2 regions of the Rothia sp. HMSC065C03 genome follow, and region 1 is predicted to be linked to the other one. Evidence: riboswitches for the same ligand, from Rfam matches in the RefSeq annotation. Region 1 holds a riboswitch; the other holds the start of a gene.
The links. A riboswitch is a leader RNA that binds a small molecule or an ion and turns the genes downstream of it on or off. The one in region 1 is predicted to bind thiamine pyrophosphate.
Positions count from the first base shown of each region.

Region 2: linked by a shared signal. The riboswitch ahead of HMPREF2605_RS03285 (ECF transporter S component) and the one ahead of HMPREF2605_RS07030 (bifunctional hydroxymethylpyrimidine kinase/phosphomethylpyrimidine kinase) in region 1 are both predicted to bind thiamine pyrophosphate.

Region 1 covers NZ_KV832006.1:330,493-335,021, forward strand. The annotation lists gene HMPREF2605_RS07020 (ABC transporter transmembrane domain-containing protein) at 1-487, shown strand, start outside; gene HMPREF2605_RS07025 (ABC transporter ATP-binding protein) at 489-2,237, shown strand; TPP riboswitch at 2,435-2,633, shown strand; gene HMPREF2605_RS07030 (bifunctional hydroxymethylpyrimidine kinase/phosphomethylpyrimidine kinase) at 2,625-4,382, shown strand.
Region 2 covers NZ_KV831986.1:13,710-18,238, forward strand. The annotation lists gene HMPREF2605_RS03275 (energy-coupling factor transporter transmembrane component T family protein) at 218-1,015, opposite strand; gene HMPREF2605_RS03280 (ABC transporter ATP-binding protein) at 1,012-2,649, opposite strand; gene HMPREF2605_RS03285 (ECF transporter S component) at 2,738-3,382, opposite strand; TPP riboswitch at 3,441-3,541, opposite strand; gene HMPREF2605_RS03290 (DUF4235 domain-containing protein) at 3,808-4,041, shown strand; gene HMPREF2605_RS03295 (MFS transporter) at 4,202-4,529, shown strand, end outside.

The DNA.
Region 1 (4,529 bases):
CGCTGGAACCCTGCAGGAGCACCTGCGCCTGGGCACCGTGCCGAATCCCGACGAGGAGCTGGCACAGGCGAAGGATGAGGAACTGCTGAAGATTACCGACTCCCGCGAAATCGCCTACCGACTGGGCGGACGCAACCCCGAAGACTACTTCGCCGCCCGCATCACCAGCGAAGGAGCGAACCTCTCGGGTGGTCAGCGTCAGCGTCTGGCACTCGCCCGCGCACTCGCACAGGATGCGCAGGTGCTCATTCTGACCGAGCCGCTGAACTCCGTGGACGAACCCAGCCAGCGCTACATCTACGATGCGATGGAAACCCAGGTCGGTAGCGACCGCCTGCCCGTCGGCTACCCCGGCCTGCTGCAGGATCTGGAGCAGGTCTACGTTGTCTCCACGACCGCGGAGACGACCCGCCGCATGGAACGCGACGGCTACCCCGTCGCTCAGGCAGAAACCCCCGCAACCACTCAGAATCAGGAGGTGAACTAGCATGGCAAAGCAGCTCCCCATCGAAAGCCCCGCCTACGTGGCACGCCGCATGTGGAACTACCTCGCAGCGCATAAGGGGCGGGCCCTCTACACCTTCGTCATCTACATGGTCAGCACCCTCATGGGTGCAGTGGTGCCTCTGCAGATTGGTGCCACCGTGGACGACGTGGTGGCGGGCAAGTTCTCCAGCTACCCGTGGCAGCCGATTCTGATTATCCTGGCGGCATTCATCGTGCAGGCGATAACCCTCATGGTCTCCTCGTACAGTGCGGCGCGACTGGGTGCGCTCGTCACCCGTGACGCCAACCAGGACACCCTCGACGGCACCCTCGACCTGGACGCACGCACCGTGGAAGAAGCCGGTAGCGGTGACCTGCTCACCCGCGTGACCGACGACCTCTCCTCGGCGGCGAAGTCCGTCAGTGAGGACCTGCTCGGCGCGATTTACGTGGTGCTGTACTTCCTGATCTCCACCATCTCGCTAGCGGTTGTGAGCCCGGCAATGGGCCTGATCATGCTGCCCATGATTGCCGGTCTTGCCCTCATCATGTCGAAGATGCTGCCGCTCATGGCGGCACGCAACCAGACCGCCCAGGAGCGTGTGAGTGACCTCAACAGCGTGCTGACCGAGAATATCCGCGGCACCTCCACGATCCGTGAGCTGGGCGTTCATACCGCCCGCGAAGACGCCTTCGCCGGTGAGAACAAGCGCCAGTTCGCCGCGCAGCTGGGCATGGTGCGCATCCGCCAGCTGTACTTCACCGTGGACGCCATCAACGCATGGATTCCCACGGTTCTGTGTATGCTCTGGGGCGCCGCCTGCGTGGCTCTCGGCTGGGCAAGCTGGGGCGCCGTGGCGACCGCCTCGGTCATGGTTTTCAGTCTGCGAACCCTCGCCGACATGCTGAACCACCACGTGAGCAGCCTGCGCATCATGCTCGTGAACATGGGCCGCGTGTTCGGTGTGGTGTCCCTGGCGAAGAAGCAGCGTGAGGAGCGTGCACAGCACCGCGCCGAAGCGTTCGCCGCCGTCTCGGATGAAGCCGTGAAGAACCCGGAGTACGCCATTGAGTGTACCGACGTCTCCTACGGCTACTCGCCGGACGCTCTCGTTCTGGAAGGCATCAACCTGAAGATTCGCCGCGGTGAGGCGCTCGCCCTGGTGGGCCGTTCCGGCTCGGGTAAGACCACCCTGGCTCGTCTGATTGGTGGTTCGCTGACCGCCCTGGAAGGCACCATCACCGTGATGGGTCGCCCGGTCGGTCACGGCGACTTCCCGACCGATGCCGCCGCCGATGGCCGCCCGCGCCTGCTGGTCTGCACCCAGGAAGCGCACGTCTTCTTCGGCACCCTCGCCGATAACTTTACGGTGGTCGTGCCGGATGCAACCGTCGAGCAGATGCGCGAGGCACTGGACGCTATCGGTGCCCGCTGGTGGCGCGACCTGCCGCAGGGCATGGATACTGTCGTGAGCGGCGCGGATTCGCCTCTGACTCGTGACCAGATTCAGCAGCTGGCGCTGGCACGTATTGTGCTTGCTGACCCGCACGCCGTGATTCTGGACGAGTCCACCACCCAGCTGGAGCTCGCGGACGCAACCGAGTCCCTGAGCGCCGTGCTGGCGAACCGTGCGGTGCTGATCATTTCGCACGATGCGCGTATCGCCTCGCTGGCTGACCGCGCGGTCCTGCTGCACGAGGGTAGGATCATTGCGGAGGGTTCACCGGCAGAGATTTTCGCCCTGACCTAAACCCGGCTGATAGTGCCCGGCACTGCGTGAAGCGGTGCCGGGCACTACGTGTTTAACGGCTGGTTTCCGTACAAAGGTGCGCTGAAATCGGCGGCGGGGAGCCCTTGCAGCAACGCAAGGCTCAAACGAAAATTTCGGAGAGATTCACTTGTCACCCGCAAAACTTTCAGCTACTGAGAATCGTTGTGATAACCTGGCAGAGCGATATGGGGTGCCTTGAGACGCCCGCGACCCGCTAACCCGCCCAACTGACCGCCCAACGAAGGGCTACGGCACAGCGAAGAACTACGGCACAGCGGACGCACGAAACGGTGTAAGAACACTCAAGGCTGAGAGAATCACCCATTGAACCTGCTCTAGTTCGAACTAGCGAAGGGATTATCGATAATGGCAGAGCAGCCTACCGCGCCCGCGTGCGCACCCACCACCAACCCTGTACCCGGCGCGAGCGCCTCCGGAACCTCCCGGGCACCCCAGACAGCTCAGGTACCTCAGGCAGCTCGGGTGCCGAGGGTTCTCTCCATTGCTGGAACCGACCCCTCCGGCGGTGCAGGTATTCAGGCGGACCTCAAGTCCATTGCCGCATCCGGCGGTTACGGCATGTGCGTGACCACCTCACTGGTCGCCCAAAACACGTGCGGGGTTCGTGAAGTATTCACCCCGCCCCTGGAATTTTTGACCGCGCAGCTTGCCGCCGTTTTTGATGACGTCACGGTTGACGCCGTGAAAATCGGCATGCTCGGCGACGCGGACACGATCCGTACCGTCCGCACCTGGCTGAGCGAGCACCCCGTGCCCGTGGTCGTGCTCGACCCGGTCATGATTGCTTCAAGCGGTGACCGTCTGTTGCAGGCGGAAGCGGAGCAGACGCTGCGCGACCTCGTGCCGCTCGTGAATGTGATTACCCCGAACATTCCGGAGCTCGCCGTGCTCTGCCAGAAGGAGCCCGCCCAGACTTTCGATGAGGCGCATGAGCAGGCGGCAAACCTTGCGGCGGCGACCGGAACCACCGTGATTGTGAAGGGCGGCCACCTGTGCGGTCAGGACGCCGGTAACACCGCGGTCTTCCCGGACGGCACCTGCGCGCACGTGCGCACCCCGCGTCTGGACAGCCGCAATACGCACGGCACCGGATGCTCCCTGTCCTCCTCGCTGGCAACCCGCCTGGGCGTGGAGCTGCTGCAGCACACCGAAGCCGCAGAATCTTCTGCGGGCGAGAAGAACACTCTGACCAGCGACGATACCCACCGCGCCCTGCAGTGGAGCACCCGCTGGCTCCACGAATCCATCGCCGCAGGTGCCGGATTGCAGGTCGGCTCCGGTGAGGGCCACGGCCCGGTGGATCACGCCGCCCGTGCTCGCCGCCTGGAGGCTGCCGCCTCCGCGTACCCGTGGCACCACCTACTCGCCACCACCGACTCTGAGGGCAATACTCTTGACGGCACCAGCCCGGAGCGTCTGCTGCCGGTCAGCCCCGTGCCCGCCGGTGAAGCCGTTGTAAAGCCCGCCGGTCCGTGGACCGCCGCCCTCTGGGCAGCCGGTGGCGAAACCTGGCACCAGATTCTGGACCTGCCTTTCGTACGCGCCCTCGGTGACGGCACCCTCGACGAGGACCTGTTCGCCTTCTACCTGGACCAGGACGCCCTCTACCTGCGCGATTATTCGCGTGCGCTCGCGACTCTCTCGGCGCGTGCTGATACCGCTGAGGCGCAGGTGCACTGGGCAGCTGGTGCGCACGAGGCGATTGCCGCCGAATCGCAGCTGCACGAGGGCTGGCTGGCGAACCGTGCGCGTCTGGGCGGCCCCTCGCCGATTACGATGGGGTACACGAACTTCCTGCGTGCCTCCGCAGCTGGTGAGGATTATGTGGTCGGTGCCGCGGCGATTCTGCCCTGCTACTGGCTGTACGAAGAGGTGGGCGCTGTGCTCTCCTCGCAGAATCACGCGGACCACCCGTACGCGGAGTGGTTGAGCATGTACGGTGGCGAAGAGTTCGCCGCGGATGTGGCACGTAGCCTCGCGGAGGTGGAGCGTGCGTTTGAGGCGGCTTCACCGGCTCAGCGTGTGCGTGCGGCGCAGGCGTACCTGTCGGCGTGCGTGTACGAGCGTGAGTTCTTTGACCAGGCGCACCGAGCATTGCGTTAGTTTGCCGGGCGCTGCGCTAGATGATAGGCGCCGATTTTTGGGCTGAATACCGCCCCGGCATGGCGTGAGATGGGTGATTGATGCTTCACTCAAGCTACCGACGGTTCGGTGGTTGTGCCGGTTATGCTTAAGGCGTCGGTGAAAACC
Region 2 (4,529 bases), on a different contig from region 1:
CGGAGGAAACATGCGGCACCCCGCCTCCCCCTGCAGAAGCGAAGGAAGAGTGCGGGCGCCTCCCTATCCGTGTCCCAGCGCGGGAAGACGGTATCGCCCGTAGTGACATCAGGGTGCCCGAAGCGAAGCGAGGGCGGGTTCCCTGTAGGAACGAGGGCGAATACCATCTCCCAAGCGGAGCCACGAAAGCGGAACCGCAAGCTACTGCCGGAAAGAACTAGGCCCAGAGGAACTGGATCGTACCCGCCGCAATAGATGCACCGTACGCAACAGCGATAATGACGGCGGCAGCAATGCTCACGTGCACGTCACGCGGCGAATAGGACGGCACACGAGCCCAGGTGCGTTCACCTGCACCGAAGCCGCGCGCCTCCATGGTGATAGCCAGGCGGGAGCCGCGGCGAATAGCCTGCACGAGCAGGGCGAAGCTCTGACCGCCAAAAGTTTGTGCGCGTCCGGCGAGGGATTGGCCTGCACCTAGTCCGCGGGCGCGTCGTGCCTGGCCGAGGGCGTTCCATTCGGCGAAGAGAATGCCGACGAGGCGCAGGGCGGCGACGGTGGCGAGCACGAACCGGGAGGGTAGTTTGAAGGTTTGTGCGAGGGAGTCGCCGAGGTCGGTCGGGTCGGTGGTGAGTACGAATGCGAGGGTGGGTAGGACCATGGCGAGGGAGCGGATCATCATGGCTGCGCCGACGGCGGCGGAGTCGGTGGTGATGGTGTTGAAGCCGAGGTCGAGGATGGTGGTGCCGCTTTTGGCGCTGAGCATGGCGACGGACCAGCCGGTGGTGATGACGGCGATGAGGATGGGCCAGAAGCGGGCGAGGACGTTGACGGGTCGGAATCCGACGAGGATGAATCCGAGCAGTTCGAGGGCGAAGAGGATTCCGGAGGTGAGGGGGTCGCGCACGATGAGTGCGGCGATGATGAGGGCGAAGGAGACGATGAGTTTTACGCCGGCGTTGAGGTTGCTGAAGTAGCTGGTTCGGTCGATGGTGCCGAAGAAGTCGGTGTTCATGCGTTCTCCTTTCCGGGGGTTGCGGTGGCTTCGAGGGTGATGTGGTTGCCGCCGAGTGCGGCGGTGTAGTCTTCGTCGTGGGTGATGGAGATGACGGCGGTGCCGTCTGCGAGGAGTTCGCGGATGAGGTCGACGAGTTCTGCCCAGGTTCGTGCGTCTTGGCCGAAAGTGGGTTCGTCGAGGATGAGGATTTTGGGTGCGGTGGCGAGTGCGGAGGCGACGGAGAGCCTGCGTTTTTCGCCGCCGGAGAGGGTGAAGGGGTTGGCGTCGAGTAGGTGGGTGAGGCGTAGGCGGGTTGCGAGTTCGTTGGTGCGGGCGGTGAGGTCGTCTTCGTTGAGGGGGTTGCGGGTGAGTGCGGCGAGTCGGCGGGGGCCGAGTTCGAGTTCTTCGCGTACGGTTCCGCGGATGAATTGGTATTCGGGTTCTTGGAAGACGTAGCCGATGCGGCTGAGCATTTGGGCGGGGGTCCAGGTGGGCACGTCCCAGTGGGCGCGCTCGTTGTCGTGGTTGCTGCCGCGCTCGCCGCCGTGGTTACCGTCGTAATTACGCAGCGCGTCGGTGGCGGTGAGGGTGCCATCGGGTGCGGTGAGGAGCCCTGCGAGGGTGAGGGCTAGGGTTGATTTGCCGGCGCCGTTGGGTCCGAGCACGCTGAGGTGTTCGCCGGCGTGCAGGGTGAGGTTGATGCCGCTGCGCAGTACGGGCAGGTCGGTGGGTACGGGTGCGGGGGTGTCGCCGAGGCGTTTGATGGTGCGTCGGCGTGCGCGTCGTTGTTTGGGGGTGGGTTGTGCGCGGGTGATGCTGAGGTTTTCGGCGCGAAGTAGCGCCTCGCCGTGCTCGCCGCCCTGGTTATCGCTGTCGCTCTGCGGTGCACGCGGCACGTAGTTGGGTACCCACACGCCCGCGTCGATGAGGTCTTGGCGGGCTTCGGTGAGTACGGTGTCGGGTACGCCGTCGTGGGTGATGGTGCCGCCTTCGCCGAGCACGATAATGCGGTCCATGTGCGGTGCCCAGATGCTCACGCGGTGTTCTACGACGAGCAGGGTCGCTCCGGTGGCTTGCGCGGCGGCAAGGATGCTGTCGCGTACTTCCTGCACGCCGGAGGGGTCGAGGTTGGCGGTGGGTTCGTCAAGGATCATGGCGCCGGGGTGCATCGAGAGGATGCCCGCCAGGCCGAGGCGCTGCTTCTGTCCGCCGGACAGTGCGCTGCTGGGGTGGTCGAGGGGCAGGTGGTTGAGTCCTACTGCGGTGAGGGCTTCGGTGACGCGGCCCCAGATTTCTTCGCGGGGTACGCGCAGGTTTTCGGGGCCGAAGGCGACGTCGTTGCCGACGGTTGCCATGACGATGGAGGATTCGGGGTCCTGCTGCATCATGCCTGCGGTGCCGCGTGCTTCGGCGGGTGCTTGCCCGTTGATGGTGATGGTGCCGCCAGCGGATTCGCCGTCGTCATCGTGGAGCACACCGGCGATGGCGTGCAGGAGCGTCGATTTGCCGGCACCGGAGGTGCCCAGCAGCAGGACTTTTTCACCGGGGTTGATGGTGAGGTTGAGTCCGCTGATGACGGGTTCTGGGCGTCCGGGGTGGTGCCAGCTGAAGTTGTTGAGCTCGATGCGCGCCCCGCGCGGTGTTGCTTCCATGATGGTTCCTTAGCCTTTTGTGTGGCTGCTGTTGTGTGCCGAGTGGTGACTCGTGGTGAGTGACTAGTTGGTGGCTAGTTGCTGGTGGTTAGCGGCGGGTCTTGCCGGATGCCAGCGAGGAGAGCACACCGGTCTTGGCGAGGTTCTGCACGAGAATCCACGCGAGGAAGCCTGCGATGACTGCGCCGGAGATGACGGCGCACGCTACGTAGATGATTGCCTTGACCGGTTCCATGTCGGGGTAGTAGATGAAGATTTCGTTAACGCCCATGAACAGGCCGCTGAGCGCACCAGCGAAGATGGCGACGGTTGCGTTCCAGCGGCGGTAGCGGAAGATCGCGAAGGCGATTTCAGCGCCGACGCCCTGGAAGAAGCCTGCGATCAGGATTTCACCACTCCACGCGCCGCCGGTGAAGAGCACGGAGATGAATGCTGCGACGATTTCACCGAAGAGTGCCGCACCGGGCTTGCGGATGAGCAGGCCGCTGAGGGTGCCGCCAAGCAGCCATGCGCCGGCGACGATGGGGCGGAATTCGGGTGCTGCTACGAGTGCAGTTTTGGCGGCGGGGCCGACTGCGATGTCCCAGATCCAGAAGATGACGGCGCAGGCTACTGCGATAACTGCGGCGATAACGATTTCGTTGACTCGCCAGCGCAGGTTCGGCTTCTTCGTTTCTGCCTGGGTAGATGCCTGGCTAGATGCCTTGGAGGCGGGGGTTACGTTCTGCGACATTGGTGGTCCTTCCTTCGTTGGAAGGGGAATGTCCTCGCCCTCTGAATGGACGAGGGCATTGAGAAGAAATTCGACTCCCTACGCCGGTACTAACCGGATCAGGTTCGAGGGTCTGCTTAGCACTCTCAGCGCCTCGGTGGCGCTCCCCTGTCGTTTGGGGTTCCTTGTCCGTACCGTTGTGGTGCGGGTGGGAACCCAGGTTCGATTGTAGGCGTGTCTGGCTGTTCGCGCCAATTTGCCGCTTTTTGTTTTCTTCTTCTGCCCGCATTACAGAATTGCACGGTGTACAATTTTGGGACGGAGCGGCTCCAAGGCGGCACGAACGTCTTAAACCCTATACGCTAGGGAGTGGCGCTCTTTTCTCACCCAACCCCGAAGGGGTTCACGGGCAGGACGCCGCATCGTATACAGCTAAGGAGATACACATGAACCCCGTCGCTAAGCTTGCTATTGCGGGTATCAACATGGGCGCTGCTGCCCTGGTTGGTAAGGGCCTGGGCGCAGCCTGGACCAAGGCTACCGGCAACCAGCCTCCCGCCATTTCCCACGACTCTGAAGACACCCTGCGTCAGGTCATCCTCTGGACCGTTCTGACCTCCGTCGTGGGTGCTGTGGTGAGCTTCGGTATTGCTCGCCTGCAGCGTCGTTTCTTCAACTAAGGCTTTGCGCTTTCCGCGCGAAAGTTCATGAACTAGGCGGTACGTATCTCCACTCGGTACGTACCGCCTGGTGTTCCATCTTCAGCACGCCCGCCCTACTTCAGCCGGTTTCATGCCGCCGCTACGCTGAAGCGCCACCTCGGCATCCGAAAGCACAACTATGACTATTTCTTCTCCCCGCCGTAAGACGAAGGCTCAGCGTAGGGTCGTTGACCACGCGAATAGCCGCCGCTCGATCGCGTCCTGGGTCATGTGGGATGTTGGCTCGTCGAGCTTCGACTCGATTATGACGACCTTCATCTTCACCGTGTACCTGACCAGCAGCTACTTCGGCACTCCCGAAGAGACTTCTTCGGCGCTGTCTTTGGGTCTGACCATCGCCGGTTTCCTGATTGCTATCCTGGCGCCGGTCACCGGTCAGCGTAACGACAAGTCCGGCAGAGGCATCTTCTGGCTCGGTGTGAACACCATGCTGCTGGTCGGTTCGA